Regions from separate parts of the Janthinobacterium paucivorans genome, predicted to be linked through region 2. Evidence: predicted binding sites of a transcription regulator. Region 2 holds the regulator's gene; each other region holds the start of a gene.
What was found. Region 2 encodes NrdR, which represses ribonucleotide reductase genes. Its sites were predicted from a motif close to CACNANATNTNGTG; they were not measured.
Positions count from the first base shown of each region.

Region 1: ACQ4V8_RS13455 (ribonucleoside triphosphate reductase) is a predicted target of NrdR. The motif match lies at 2,139-2,152, and genes of this name have one in related genera.
Region 3: ACQ4V8_RS06330 (ribonucleoside-diphosphate reductase subunit alpha) is a predicted target of NrdR. The motif match lies at 1,798-1,811, and genes of this name have one in related genera.

Region 1 covers NZ_JBNYXR010000010.1:7,371-11,522, forward strand. The annotation lists gene ACQ4V8_RS13445 (anaerobic ribonucleoside-triphosphate reductase activating protein) at 1-188, opposite strand, end outside; gene nrdD (anaerobic ribonucleoside-triphosphate reductase) at 178-378, opposite strand; gene ACQ4V8_RS13455 (ribonucleoside triphosphate reductase) at 375-2,123, opposite strand; gene ACQ4V8_RS13460 (hypothetical protein) at 2,411-2,638, opposite strand; gene ubiU (ubiquinone anaerobic biosynthesis protein UbiU) at 2,799-3,836, shown strand; gene ubiV (ubiquinone anaerobic biosynthesis protein UbiV) at 3,952-4,152, shown strand, end outside.
Region 2 covers NZ_JBNYXR010000006.1:38,237-42,388, reverse strand. The annotation lists gene ACQ4V8_RS09130 (pilus assembly PilX family protein) at 1-320, opposite strand, end outside; gene ACQ4V8_RS09125 (PilW family protein) at 330-1,298, opposite strand; gene pilV (type IV pilus modification protein PilV) at 1,295-1,879, opposite strand; gene nrdR (transcriptional regulator NrdR) at 2,164-2,628, opposite strand; gene glyA (serine hydroxymethyltransferase) at 2,774-4,021, opposite strand; ZMP/ZTP riboswitch at 4,133-4,152, opposite strand, start outside.
Region 3 covers NZ_JBNYXR010000004.1:50,037-54,188, reverse strand. The annotation lists gene ACQ4V8_RS06340 (sigma-54 interaction domain-containing protein) at 1-1,073, shown strand, start outside; gene ampD (1,6-anhydro-N-acetylmuramyl-L-alanine amidase AmpD) at 1,073-1,684, shown strand; gene ACQ4V8_RS06330 (ribonucleoside-diphosphate reductase subunit alpha) at 2,067-4,152, shown strand, end outside.

The DNA.
Region 1 (4,152 bases), on a different contig from region 2:
CGGCGCAGCCAAGCCAGCACGTCGCGCCAGGACATGGCGCCCTCGGGCGTGCGCCGCTGCAAATGGGGATTGTGGCAATAGCGGCAACGCCAGGGGCAGCCCTGCACGAAGACCACGGCCGCCAGCTTGCCCGGATAGTCGGTGGCGGAAAAGGGCGTGAGGCCCCCCACTTTCAGTTCAACTGCCATCGCGGGCGGGCTGGTCAAGCCGGGCGCTTGCTTGCGTAAAATACTGGCGCTCATGGAATTCGCCCTGCTTGCCGATGTTGAACGAGGCGACGGGGCGGTGATAGCCCATCACCCGGGTCCAGATTTCGCAGCGCTGGCGTTCGCTGTCGAGCAGGCTGATGGCGGGAGTGAAGTCGGGACGTGTATTCATGGCGTTTCCTCGAGTGATGCAGCAGGGTGGGCTTGCTTGCGGGCGATCAGCTCCGCGTCGCAGGTGGGGCAGAATGTATGTTTGCCGGCCAGGTAGCCGTGGCGTGGGCAGATGGAAAACGTGGGCGTGAGCGTGATGTAGGGCAGCGAAAAGCGGCTCAGGGCGCGCTTTACCAGCTCGCGGCAGGCGTTGGCGTCCGAGAGCGCTTCCGTCATGTACAGGTGCAGTACCGTGCCGCCCGTATATTTGCGCTGCAGTGTGTCCTGCATGGCCAAAGCCTCGAACGGGTCGTCCGTGTAGCCCACGGGCAGCTGCGACGAGTTCGTGTAATACGGCTGCTCGGGCGTGCCCGCCTGCACGATGGCCGGATAGCGTTTGCGGTCTTCGCGGGCAAAGCGGTACGTGGTGCCCTCGGCCGGTGTCGCTTCCAGGTTGTACATGTGGCCCGTCTCTTCCTGGAATGCCACCATGCGGGCGCGCACATGGTCGAGCAGGCGTACGGCCAGCGCATGGCCTTGCGGCGTCGTGATGTCATACGCGTCGCTGCTGAAATTGCGGATCATCTCGTTGATGCCATTGACCCCCAGCGTGGAAAAGTGGTTGCGCAGGGTGCCCAGGTAGCGCTGCGTGTAGGGGAACAAGCCTTGCTGCATCAGGTCCTCGATGGTGCGGCGCTTGATTTCCAGGCTGACTTTGCCCAGTTCCAGCAGGCGGTCCAGGTCAGCCAGCAGCGCCACTTCATCGCCGCGCCACAGGTGGCCCAGGCGCGCGCAGTTGATGGTCACCACGCCCAGGGAACCGGTCTGCTCGGCGGAGCCGAACAGGCCATTGCCCCGCTTAAGCAGCTCGCGCAAGTCCAGTTGCAATCGGCAGCACATGGAGCGGATCATGTTCGGCTTGAGTTCCGAATTGATGAAATTCTGGAAGTAGGGCAAGCCGTAGCGTGCCGTCATCTCGAACAGCCGTTCGGCATTCTCGCTATGCCAGTCGAAGTCCTCGGTAATGTTATAGGTGGGGATGGGAAAGGTGAAGACGCGGCCCTTGGCGTCGCCCGCCATCATGATCTCGATATACGCGCGGTTGATCATGTCCATCTCCGCCTGCAGCTCGCCATAGCTGAAGTCCATCTCCTGGCCGGCGATGACGGGAATCTGCTGGCGCAGGTCGTCCGGGCAAACCCAGTCAAAAGTGAGGTTGGTAAACGGCGTCTGCGTGCCCCAGCGCGATGGCACGTTGAGGTTGAAGATCAGCTCCTGCATGCATTGGCGCACGTCTTCGTAGCGCAGGCTGTCCTTGCGGATGTAGGGCGCCATATAGGTGTCGAAGGAGCTGAACGCCTGCGCGCCGGCCCATTCGTTTTGCAGGGTGCCGAGGAAATTGACGATCTGGCCGACAGCGCTCGACATGTGTTTCGGCGGGCCTGACTCAACTTTTCCTGGTACACCGTTCAAGCCTTCATGCAGCAGTGTACGCAGCGACCAGCCGGCGCAATAGCCGGCCAGCATGTCGAGGTCGTGGATGTGCAGCGCCGCTTCGCGGTGCGCCGCGCCCACTTCCGGCGGATACACCTGGTCCAGCCAGTAGTTGGCGATGACCTTGCCCGACACATTGAGGATCAGGCCACCGAGGGAGTATCCCTGGTTAGCGTTGGCGTTGACGCGCCAGTCGCGCCGCTCCAGGTATTCATTGATGGACGCGGCGACATCGACCTGGCCGCGTGTGGGGGAAACTGCATTTGTCACCATGGAACCTCCAATAAACACAACATACGGTGTTTTTTGAAGACTATCGACTAAATGTAGTGATGTCAAAGGTGGCGTGCAAGCGCTGTGCGTATCCTTGATCCAGGTGAAAAAACCACCTCAGGCGGTAATGCCGTTCAGTTAAGGATTTTGGCGTGATTTATGAGCGCCAGTAAATTCGCTAACCCCAGAGGCAAAGAGCTGGGGTCGGACCCTCAGGGTCCGACCCCTGTCCTGGTTCTTGGGCTAAAAATAGCATCACTAACACACTAACTGAACGGCATTACGCCTCAGGCGGTTTTGTTCCAGCGCGTTTCGCGCAGGACCAGCCAGCTCGCGCAAAAGAAGGCGGCGATGCTGGTGACAGAGGTGGGCAGCACCCGGGCGCAGATTTCCAGCGGCGTATAGGTGCTCCAGCTGGCCATGCGCGCCTCGAAGATGGCGACCTGCTGCAACTGCGGCCGTTGGCGGCGCGCGAACACGGTCAGCAGGAAAATCAGCAGCGCTTTGCGGGGCATGGTGGGCCTTCAAACAGGAGGAAAGATGGGCATTTTACAGCCAGGTCAAGCAAGTTGAAGGTGCGCCAGCCATGCATGTATTCCTTCACCTGCATCAACGACTGGGCAGCATGGGCGGGGCTATAGTGTGCACCTGAGCCGATACAGGACTGAGAACAGCATGATGCTTGAAGCAACCACCGCCCCCTGCGTAGCCGGACCATTGGAACTGGTTTGCCCTGCCGGCAGCTTGCCCGCCCTGAAAGCGGCCGTCGATAATGGCGCCGACACCGTTTATCTGGGCTTTCGCGACGCCACCAATGCGCGCAATTTCGCCGGCCTCAACTTCGACGAGAAGGCCATCGCCGAGGGGGTGCGCTACGCCCACCAGTACGGACGCAAGGTGCTGCTGGCACTAAATACCTATCCGCAGGCGCATAACTGGGCCGTGTGGCGCAGCGCCATCGACCGCGCCGCCGCGTCGGGCATCGACGCCATAATCGTCGCCGATCCAGGTCTGATGGCCTACGCCGCCCAGCACCAGCCGCAGCTGCGCCTGCACCTGTCGGTGCAGGGCTCGGCCACGAATTATGAAGCCATCAACTTCTATCACGAACACTTCGGCATCTCCCGCGCCGTGCTGCCGCGCGTGCTGTCGATGGCGCAGGTGGAACAACTGATCAGCAAGACCGCGGTGGAGATCGAGGTGTTCGGCTTCGGCAGCTTGTGCGTCATGGTCGAAGGGCGCTGCGCACTGTCGTCGTATGCGACGGGCGAGGCGCCGAACACCCACGGCGTATGCTCGCCAGCGAAGGCCGTGCGCTGGCTGGAAACACCGAACGGTCTGGAGTCGCGCTTGAACGGCGTGCTGATCGAGCGCTACGCACCGGCTGAAAACGCCAGCTATCCGACTCTGTGCAAGGGGCGTTTCGACGTCAATGGCGAAGTGTATTACGCGATCGAGGAGCCGGCCAGCTTGAATACCCTGGCGCTGCTGCCGCAACTGATCGCCATGGGCGTGCGTGCCGTGAAAATCGAAGGGCGCCAGCGCAGTCCCGCCTACGTGGCGCAGGTGACGCGCGTGTGGCGTGAAGCGATTGACGCCTGCCGAGAAGGTCATCCGCGCTACGCCGTCAAGCCGGCCTGGATGGCGGCCATGGACAAGCTGGCCGAGGGTCAGCAGCACACTCTGGGCGCTTACCATCGCTCCTGGAAATAGCAAAACCTGCCGCGCATCCCGGGGCGCGGCCCCGTGCTCAAGCACGGCTGCGCTTCTCGGCCTCGCTGCGAGCCGCTCGCTACGGTTTTGTAACTTAAAAGATACTGGAAAAGGCATGCTGAAACTCTCTTTGGGCCCTTTGCTGTACTACTGGCCGCGCGCCACCGTCTTCGAGTTTTACCAACAGATCGCCGGCAGCGCCGTCGATATCGTGTATCTGGGCGAAACCGTATGCTCGCGCAGGCACGAGCTGCGCCTGGCCGACTGGCTCGATATCGCCGACATGCTTGCTGCAAGCGGCAAGGAAGTGGTGTTG
Region 2 (4,152 bases):
GCACCGCCTTCGCCGCAGCCGGCCGCGAAGCCTGCCGCACTGCCCGGCGCGAAGAGACTGCTGCGCCCGGGCACGCCGGGCAAGCCTTCGATATCGTTCTGCGCATCCATCAATGCCTCCTCCGCCGCCTGAAACGCGATCTGCCGGTCGCGCTCGCCGCGCGCCGCCTTTTCACCCTGCAAAGCCATCTGCGCCGCCGATATGCCCAGCAGCAAGATGATCACGAGCAGACACAGCACATACACCAAGGTCGCGCCACGCCAGCGTGCGCCAGCAGCGCCTCTGGCGACGCCAGCGCAGGCGCCCATGCCGGCCATCATGGCGCTGGCCTATGCTGGCCCATTGCGCAGCATAATGCTGGTCTGCACCAGTTGCCGTAGCCGCGAGCGCGTGGCTGCGGGCAAGGCCGCGCGCGCGATGCGCACGCCCGTGTCGCTGGCGCCGTGCGCCTCGGCGTATGCTTTGCCGAACAGGTCGAACTGCGACGGTCCCAGTTGCGCCATTTTGTCCACCTGCCCCACCTCGCCATGCAACAGCAGCGCCACGCGCACGCCAGACACGCGCTTCCAATGCGTGCGGCGATGAAAATCGCGCTGACGCTCGGCCGCATCGGCCCCCTCCAGCACCAGCGCGGCATCGCGGGCGTCGAGCACGCTGGCGTTGACATACCGGTTCGCCACGCCATCGGGCGGCGTATCCGTGTCGAGCCCATACAGTACCTGGAAAGTATCGACGCCACGGATGATGGCGTCCGCGCCCCAGCCGTTCGCGCCACGGTATTTACAGCGCAGTTCGCCCACGCCATCAGCGCCCTGCGCGACATAGAAAATGCTCCAGCCGCGCTGTGTCTCGGCTTTCGCGGCGCCCACGCCGAAACCGGCGCAATTGAGCACGGAACCGTCGCCGCCCTCTTCCTTGCCGGCGCCAAAAAAACGCAAGGCCAGCACATCGCTGCCATGCAAGGCGCCGGGCAACGCGCCGCTGATGCCCTCACTGTTCTTGACCAGGCTGCGCGCGTCGAGGCCGGCGATATTGGCGCTATCGTCATCGGCATGGGCCACGGGCGCGGCGCTGCTGTCCCAGTTCACATACGCGCTCTGGCGCACGGCGCGGGCGATGCTATCGAGCGCATAGCGGCCGTTGTCATCGAGGCGCACGCTGGCGGACTGCTCGCCATAACTGCCGCTGGCGGCCAGCAGTACGCTACTGGCCGCCAGCATCAACAGCGCCCCCAGCGACAGGGCCACCAGCAATTCGACCAGGCTCATGCCGTGGTGCCCGCGCAAGACAGTGTTCATGCGCCACCTCCGCCGAGCTGGAATGCCAACCGGGGCAGCGACTCGCCAGCCCCATTTACGGCCGGTGATCGGTCGGGCTGGCGGCCACGCCAACCGAGCTTGATGACGATGGGCGCGCCCTTGCCGCCGCTGCACGCCCAGTGCAAGCCCTGGGCGGCGCCATCCCAAGCGGGAGCATCGCGGCAGACACGCAGGCGCGCGCCGGGCAAGGCCGCTTGCAACTGCTGCTTCCACTCGGCGATATCGAATTGCGCCAATTCGGCCGCGCTGCAGGCAGCAGGTCCGAAGCAATCGGGTGCGCCGCCAGCAGGCTCGGCGTCGTCCGCTGCCGCGTAGCTGACGTTCAGGTAGGCATTGCCCGCATCGGGGCCATACATGAGCACACTGTTCGCGCGCATGCGTTCAGCCATGCCGGCAGCCAGTTGCACGCCCGCCGACAACAGCGCCGATTCATGGCGCGCGCGCAGCGAGCTCAGTTGCAAGATGCTGGCGCCCAGCAAACCCAGCGCCAACAGCAGCAGCGACACCAGCACCTCGACAAGGCTGCTGCCATCCATGGGACCACGCGCGCCGCTGTGCATGAGCTTCTCCTGCAGCAAGACTGGAGCCGCACGGACGTCCGGCCCAGTTACACGATAGGCGTGCGCAAAGACGCGGGCATGAGGCAGCGCAAACGTCGCCAATATAGTGAGGGAAGAAGGAAAAACGGCCGCAGAAAAAAGCGCCTCAATTGATCAGACCACTTGCCAGTCGAGCGCTGGCGTGGTGCGCGTGGGAGGCTGCCTCAGCGGCATCTGATATAGCTGATGTCGCTGATGTCGCTGCTGTCGCTGATGCAGCTGATGCACGGCATGTCGAAACAGCGTCAGGGCTTGCTGCGCGCCTGTCCCACTTCGGCAATCGCATCCTGGAACTCGGCCACGTCTTCGAAATTCTTGTACACGGAGGCGTAGCGGATATAAGCGATCTTGTCGAGGCGCTTGAGTTCTTGCATCACCAATTCGCCGATATAGCCGGAATCGACTTCGCGCAAGCCGCTGGTCAGCAATTTTTCCTGGATGGAAGCGATGGCCGCATCCAAGGAGGCTGCCGCGACGGGTCGCTTGCGCAAGGCCAGCATCAAGCTGCCGCGCAACTTATCCGCAGCGAAGTCCGTCCGGCTGCCATTCTTTTTGACGACGGCCGGCATGATAAGTTCAATCCGCTCGTAGGTCGTGAAGCGCTTGTCGCATTTGCCGCAACGGCGGCGGCGCCGAATGGCATCCCCGTCCTCCGATACGCGCGTATCGAGAACTTGGGTATCGCCGTGCTGGCAAAATGGACATTTCATGGGCTGGCTACAACTTTATAGTAATAATTACGGGAAATCGCCGCCCTGAAATACAAGGGCGCCCCAATCACTGCGGGCGCCCTTGGGCACGGCTGGAATGGGTCAGACAGAATCTTACTCCGTATGACACATTCTGGACAAATAATTATGCCGCGTATACAGGATGTGCATCGGCCAGCACTTTCACGGCCGCTTTCACGCGCTCGATGGTGGCGGCGTCATGCGGATTGTCCAGCACGTCGGCGATCAGGTTGCCCACTTCTTCCGCTTGCGCTTCCTTGAAACCACGCGTCGTCATCGCCGGGCTGCCCAGGCGGATGCCCGAGGTGACGAAGGGCTTTTGCGGGTCATTCGGGATGCCGTTCTTGTTGCAGGTGATGTGCGCGGAACCGAGGATGGCTTCGGCTTCCTTGCCCGTCAGGTTCTTGGCGCGCAGGTCGACCAGCATGACGTGCGATTCGGTGCCGCCGGAAACAATGCGCAGGCCACGCTTGATCAAGGTTTTCGCCAGCACGTCGGCGTTCTTGATCACTTGTTTCTGGTATTCGACGAATGCCGGGCTCAGCGCTTCTTTGAAGGCGACCGCCTTAGCGGCGATCACGTGCATCAGCGGGCCACCCTGGATGCCAGGGAAGATGGCCGAGTTGATGGCTTTTTCGTGTTCCGCCTTCATCAGGATGATGCCGCCGCGCGGGCCGCGCAAGGACTTGTGCGTGGTCGAGGTGACGAAGTCGGCGAACGGCACCGGATTCGGGTACAGGCCAGCGGCGATCAGGCCTGCGTAGTGGGCCATGTCGACCAGGAAGTAGGCGCCCACTTCCTTGGCGATCTTGCCGAAACGCTCGAAGTCGATCTTTTTCGAGAAGGCCGACGCGCCAGCGATGATCAGCTTTGGCTTGCGTTCGCGAGCCAGGCGCTCCATCGCCTCGTAATCGATGTCTTCTTCCGCCGTCAAGCCATACGAGACGACGTCGAACCACTTGCCGGACATATTGAGCGGCATGCCGTGGGTCAGGTGACCGCCTTCGGCCAGCGACATACCCATGATCAGGTCGCCCGGTTTCAGCACGGCAAAGAACACGCCCTGGTTCGCCTGCGAACCAGAGTTCGGCTGTACGTTCGCGCATTCGGCGCCGAACAATTGCTTGACACGCTCGATGGCGAGCTGCTCGGCCACGTCGACGTATTCGCAGCCACCGTAGTAGCGCTTGCCTGGATAGCCTTCGGCATACTTGTTCGTCAGCTGCGAGCCTTGCGCTTCCATTACGGCTGGCGACGTATAGTTTTCCGACGCGATCAGTTCGATATGATCGTGCTGGCGCACGTTTTCTTTTTGAATAACGGCGAACAATTCAGGATCGACGTTGGCGAGGGTGTGATCTTTTGCAAACATGTAAAAACTCCAAGTATGAGGGTGCTTGTACTGGCAGATTGGATCGAATGAGGGGAGCCGGCGTTAATTGAATAACAACATTGGATAGGCAGCCTCTTCGTACTGTTCCATAGTGGCCACCCAGGCGAACG
Region 3 (4,152 bases), on a different contig from region 2:
TGCCCAGCCCCAGCCCCAGTGCGCAGTCCGCGACCGCCGCCGGCAAGGTGGCCGCTGGCGCCTTGCCATCGGTGCCGCAACTATGTGGCAATTCGCTGCCCATGCAGGCGCTGCGCGCGCAGATCGGGCGTATCGCACGCTGCGGCGCGCCGGTGGCCATCCGAGGTGAATCGGGCACGGGCAAGGAACTGGCGGCACGCGCCATCCACGCGCAGGGTGCGCGCGCCAGCTTGCCGTTTATCGCCGTCAACTGTGGTGCCATTCCCGAAGCGCTGATGGAAGCTGAATTCTTCGGCTGCCGGCCGGGTGCCTATACGGGCGCGCTGCACGAGCGTGAAGGATTGTTCCAGGCTGCCAACGGCGGCAGTTTGCTGCTCGATGAAGTCGATGACTTGCCGCTGGCCATGCAAGTGAAGCTGTTGCGCGTGCTGCAGGAGCGCCGCGTGCGCAAGCTCGGCGGCAGTAGCGACGAAGCCATTGATGTGCGTATCCTGTGCGCCAGCCAGCACGGCCTGGGGCGCGGCGTGGCCGCCGGCACGTTCCGCCAGGATCTGTTTTACCGCCTGAATGTCATCGAACTGGCGCTGCCATCGCTGCGTGAGCGGCGCGGCGATCTGCAGGTATTATGTGAAGCCATCCTGGCGCGTCTGGCACCAGGCCAGGGTGTGAGCCTGACGCCGCCGGTACTGGCGGCCCTGGCCGCGTATGCGTTTCCCGGCAATGTGCGCGAACTGGAAAATATGCTGGAACGGGCGCTGGCCTTTGCCGATGGCGGCGTGATCGCGCTCGACGGGTTGGACTTGCCGTCCTCGGCTGGCATCACCGCGCCGCGGACGGCATTGCCGCCGGTAGTGTCTGAGCGGCAACTGTGCTTGCCCGGCATGGCGCTCTCCGGCGTTGTCCCGGTCTTGCCGCTTGACATGTATTTGCGCCAGGCCGAGCGCGACATGATCTTGCAGGCGCTGGTACAGGCGCGCTATCACCGCGAACAGGCGGCGCGCCAGCTGGGGCTGAGCGTGCGCCAACTGCGTTACCGGATGCAGAAATTGACGATACAGGAATTGCTAGCTTGATGACAGCATGGACGATAGATGAAAACGGCTGGTGCGACGGCGCACTGCGCTATGACTCGCCGCACCAGGATGCGCGCCCGGACGGCGTGCAAGTCGACTTGCTGGTGATCCATAACATCAGCTTGCCGGGCGGCCAGTTTGGCGGACCGCATGTGTCCGACTTGTTTACCGGCCGGCTAGATTATAATGCCCATCCTTCTTTCGCCGACCTGCGTGGCTTGCAGGTCTCGGCGCACTTTTTTGTGCGGCGTGATGGTGCGCTGTTGCAATATGTTTCCGCTGATCAACGTGCCTGGCATGCTGGCGCGTCCACATTCGAAGGACGCGCGCAGTGCAATGGCTATTCCATCGGTATCGAAATGGAAGGTGCGGACGATGTACCTTTCCAGCGGCGGCAATACCATGTCCTGGCAGCGCTGACGGCGGCGCTGGTGGCGCGCTACGGCTTGTCCCAGGTGCGTGGCCACGAGCATATTGCAGCGGGGAGGAAGACGGACCCGGGACCATTTTTCGACTGGCATTATTATCAAGAATGCTGGCTGGAAACTGCCCGCGGCGAGCCTGCGTTAGCGCTTACTACGCGGGGATTGGGCTTTCCATCCGTGCCCTGAAAAGTCAACCGAAATCGTGTTTGGAAATACAAAAAATTACGCCGACAGATGCCGGAAAACTATTGCATCGCCTGTCGATGGGTACTACAATTAGTGTATAAATTGGATTTAAAGACTATATCTAGTGCCATCACAGACGTTTCCGGAATTATTACCAAAGCTATCCTGCTTGTTGATACGGCAGCGGGAACTGGCGTTTCACCACCCTTGATCATGTTGAGCGCCAGCCGAGCTGTACAGGTTGGGCGCATGATTTCTGGCTGTGAATTATTTACTATTTAGCAACAATTATTTGAGGAAAGCCTGACCATCGGGCGTTCTACTCAACAACATACGCGGCAGCAAAACTGCAGGCTGACTTTAGCTGACAACGGGAGCTTTAATGCAATCACCACAAGATATTTCCATCCATCCAACGCCAGTATCGCCAGCGCCAGGCGCGGCCAATAGCGTGGCGAGTACGGGCGCGGCCTTGGGCGACTATCGCATCATCCGCCGCAACGGCGCGGTGGTGGCATTTGAGCCTTCGAAGATCGCCATCGCCATGACCAAGGCGTTTCTGGCCGTCAACGGTGGCCAGGGCGCCGCTTCGGCACGCATCCGCGAACTGGTGGAACAACTGACCGACAGCGTCGTCGCCGCGCTGGTGCGCCGCCATCCGGGTGGCGGCACCTTCCATATCGAAGACGTGCAAGACCAGGTAGAACTGTCGCTGATGCGTTCGGGCGAGCACGACGTGGCGCGTGCCTACGTGCTGTACCGTGCCAAGCACATGGAAGAGCGTCGTTTGCAGAAGGAGGCGCTGGGCGCTTCCGCGCAAGTTTCCGCACCGCAATTGAATGTCACCGACAATGGCGTGCGTCGCCTGCTGGACATGCAGGAAGTGCGCGACCTGATCAACGCCGCCTGCGTCGGCCTGGAAAAGCACGTCGATGCCGACGCCATTCTGGCTGAAACGGTGAAGAACTTGTATGACGGCGTGCCTGTCGAAGAGCTGCACAAGTCGGCCATCCTGGCAGCGCGCGCGCTGATGGAAAAAGACCCGGCCTACAGCCAGGTCACGGCCCGCATCTTGCTCCATACGGTGCGCAAGGAAGTGTTTGGCAAGGAAGTGCCGCAAGCGGCCGCTGCTGCCGAGTACCTGACGTACTTCCCGCAATATATCGCCAAGGGCATCGCCAACGATCTGCTGAACCCGGTACTCGCCAGCTTCGACCTGGAACGCCTGGCCAAGGCCATCGTTGCCGACCGCGACTTGCAATTCGGCTACATCGGCCTGCAAACGCTGTATGACCGCTACTTCCTGCACATCCATGACGTGCGCATCGAAATGCCGCAAGCGTTCTACATGCGCGTGGCGATGGGCCTGGCGCTGAACGAAGCGGACCGCGAAGCGCGCGCCATCGAGTTCTACAGCCTGCTGTCCTCGTTCGACTTCATGAGCTCGACCCCGACCCTGTTCAACTCGGGCACCCTGCGTTCGCAGCTGTCGTCGTGTTACCTGAGCACCGTCTCGGACGACTTGGAAGGCATCTATGACGCCATCAAGGACAATGCGCTGCTGGCCAAGTATGCCGGCGGCCTGGGTAACGACTGGACGCCAGTGCGCGCCCTGGGCGCCCATATCAAGGGCACCAACGGCAAGTCGCAAGGCGTGGTGCCGTTCCTGAAAGTAGTCAACGACACGGCCGTGGCAGTCAACCAGGGCGGCAAGCGCAAGGGCGCAGTCTGCGCCTACCTGGAAACCTGGCACATGGACATCGAGGAATTCCTCGACCTGCGCAAGAACACGGGCGACGACCGCCGCCGCACGCACGACATGAACACGTCGAACTGGATTCCCGACATGTTCATGAAGCGCGTCATGGAAAAAGGCGAGTGGACCCTGTTCTCGCCAAGCGAAACGCCAGACTTGCACGACCTGGTCGGCAAAGCCTTTGAAAAGGCTTACCTCGGCTACGAAGCCAAGGCAGCCGCCGGCGAAATCCGCTCGTTCAAGAAGATTCAGGCGCTGGACCTGTGGCGCAAGATGCTGTCGATGCTGTTTGAAACGGGCCACCCATGGATCACGTTCAAGGATCCTTGCAACATCCGCAGCCCGCAGTCGCACGTTGGCGTCGTCCACAGCTCGAATCTGTGCACCGAAATCACGCTTAACACGGGTCCGGATGAAATCGCCGTTTGCAACCTCGGTTCCGTCAACATGCCGGCGCACATGAAGGAAGGCAAGCTCGATCACGTCAAGCTGGCCAAGACCATCCGCACCGCCATGCGCATGCTCGACAACGTCATCGACATCAATTACTACGCCGTCGAGAAGGCGCGCAATTCGAACATGCGCCATCGTCCGGTCGGCATGGGTGTCATGGGCTTCCAGGACTGCCTGCACATGATGCGCATCCCGTTTGCCTCCGACGCAGCCGTCAGCTTCGCCGACACCTCGATGGAGACAGTCTGCTACTACGCCT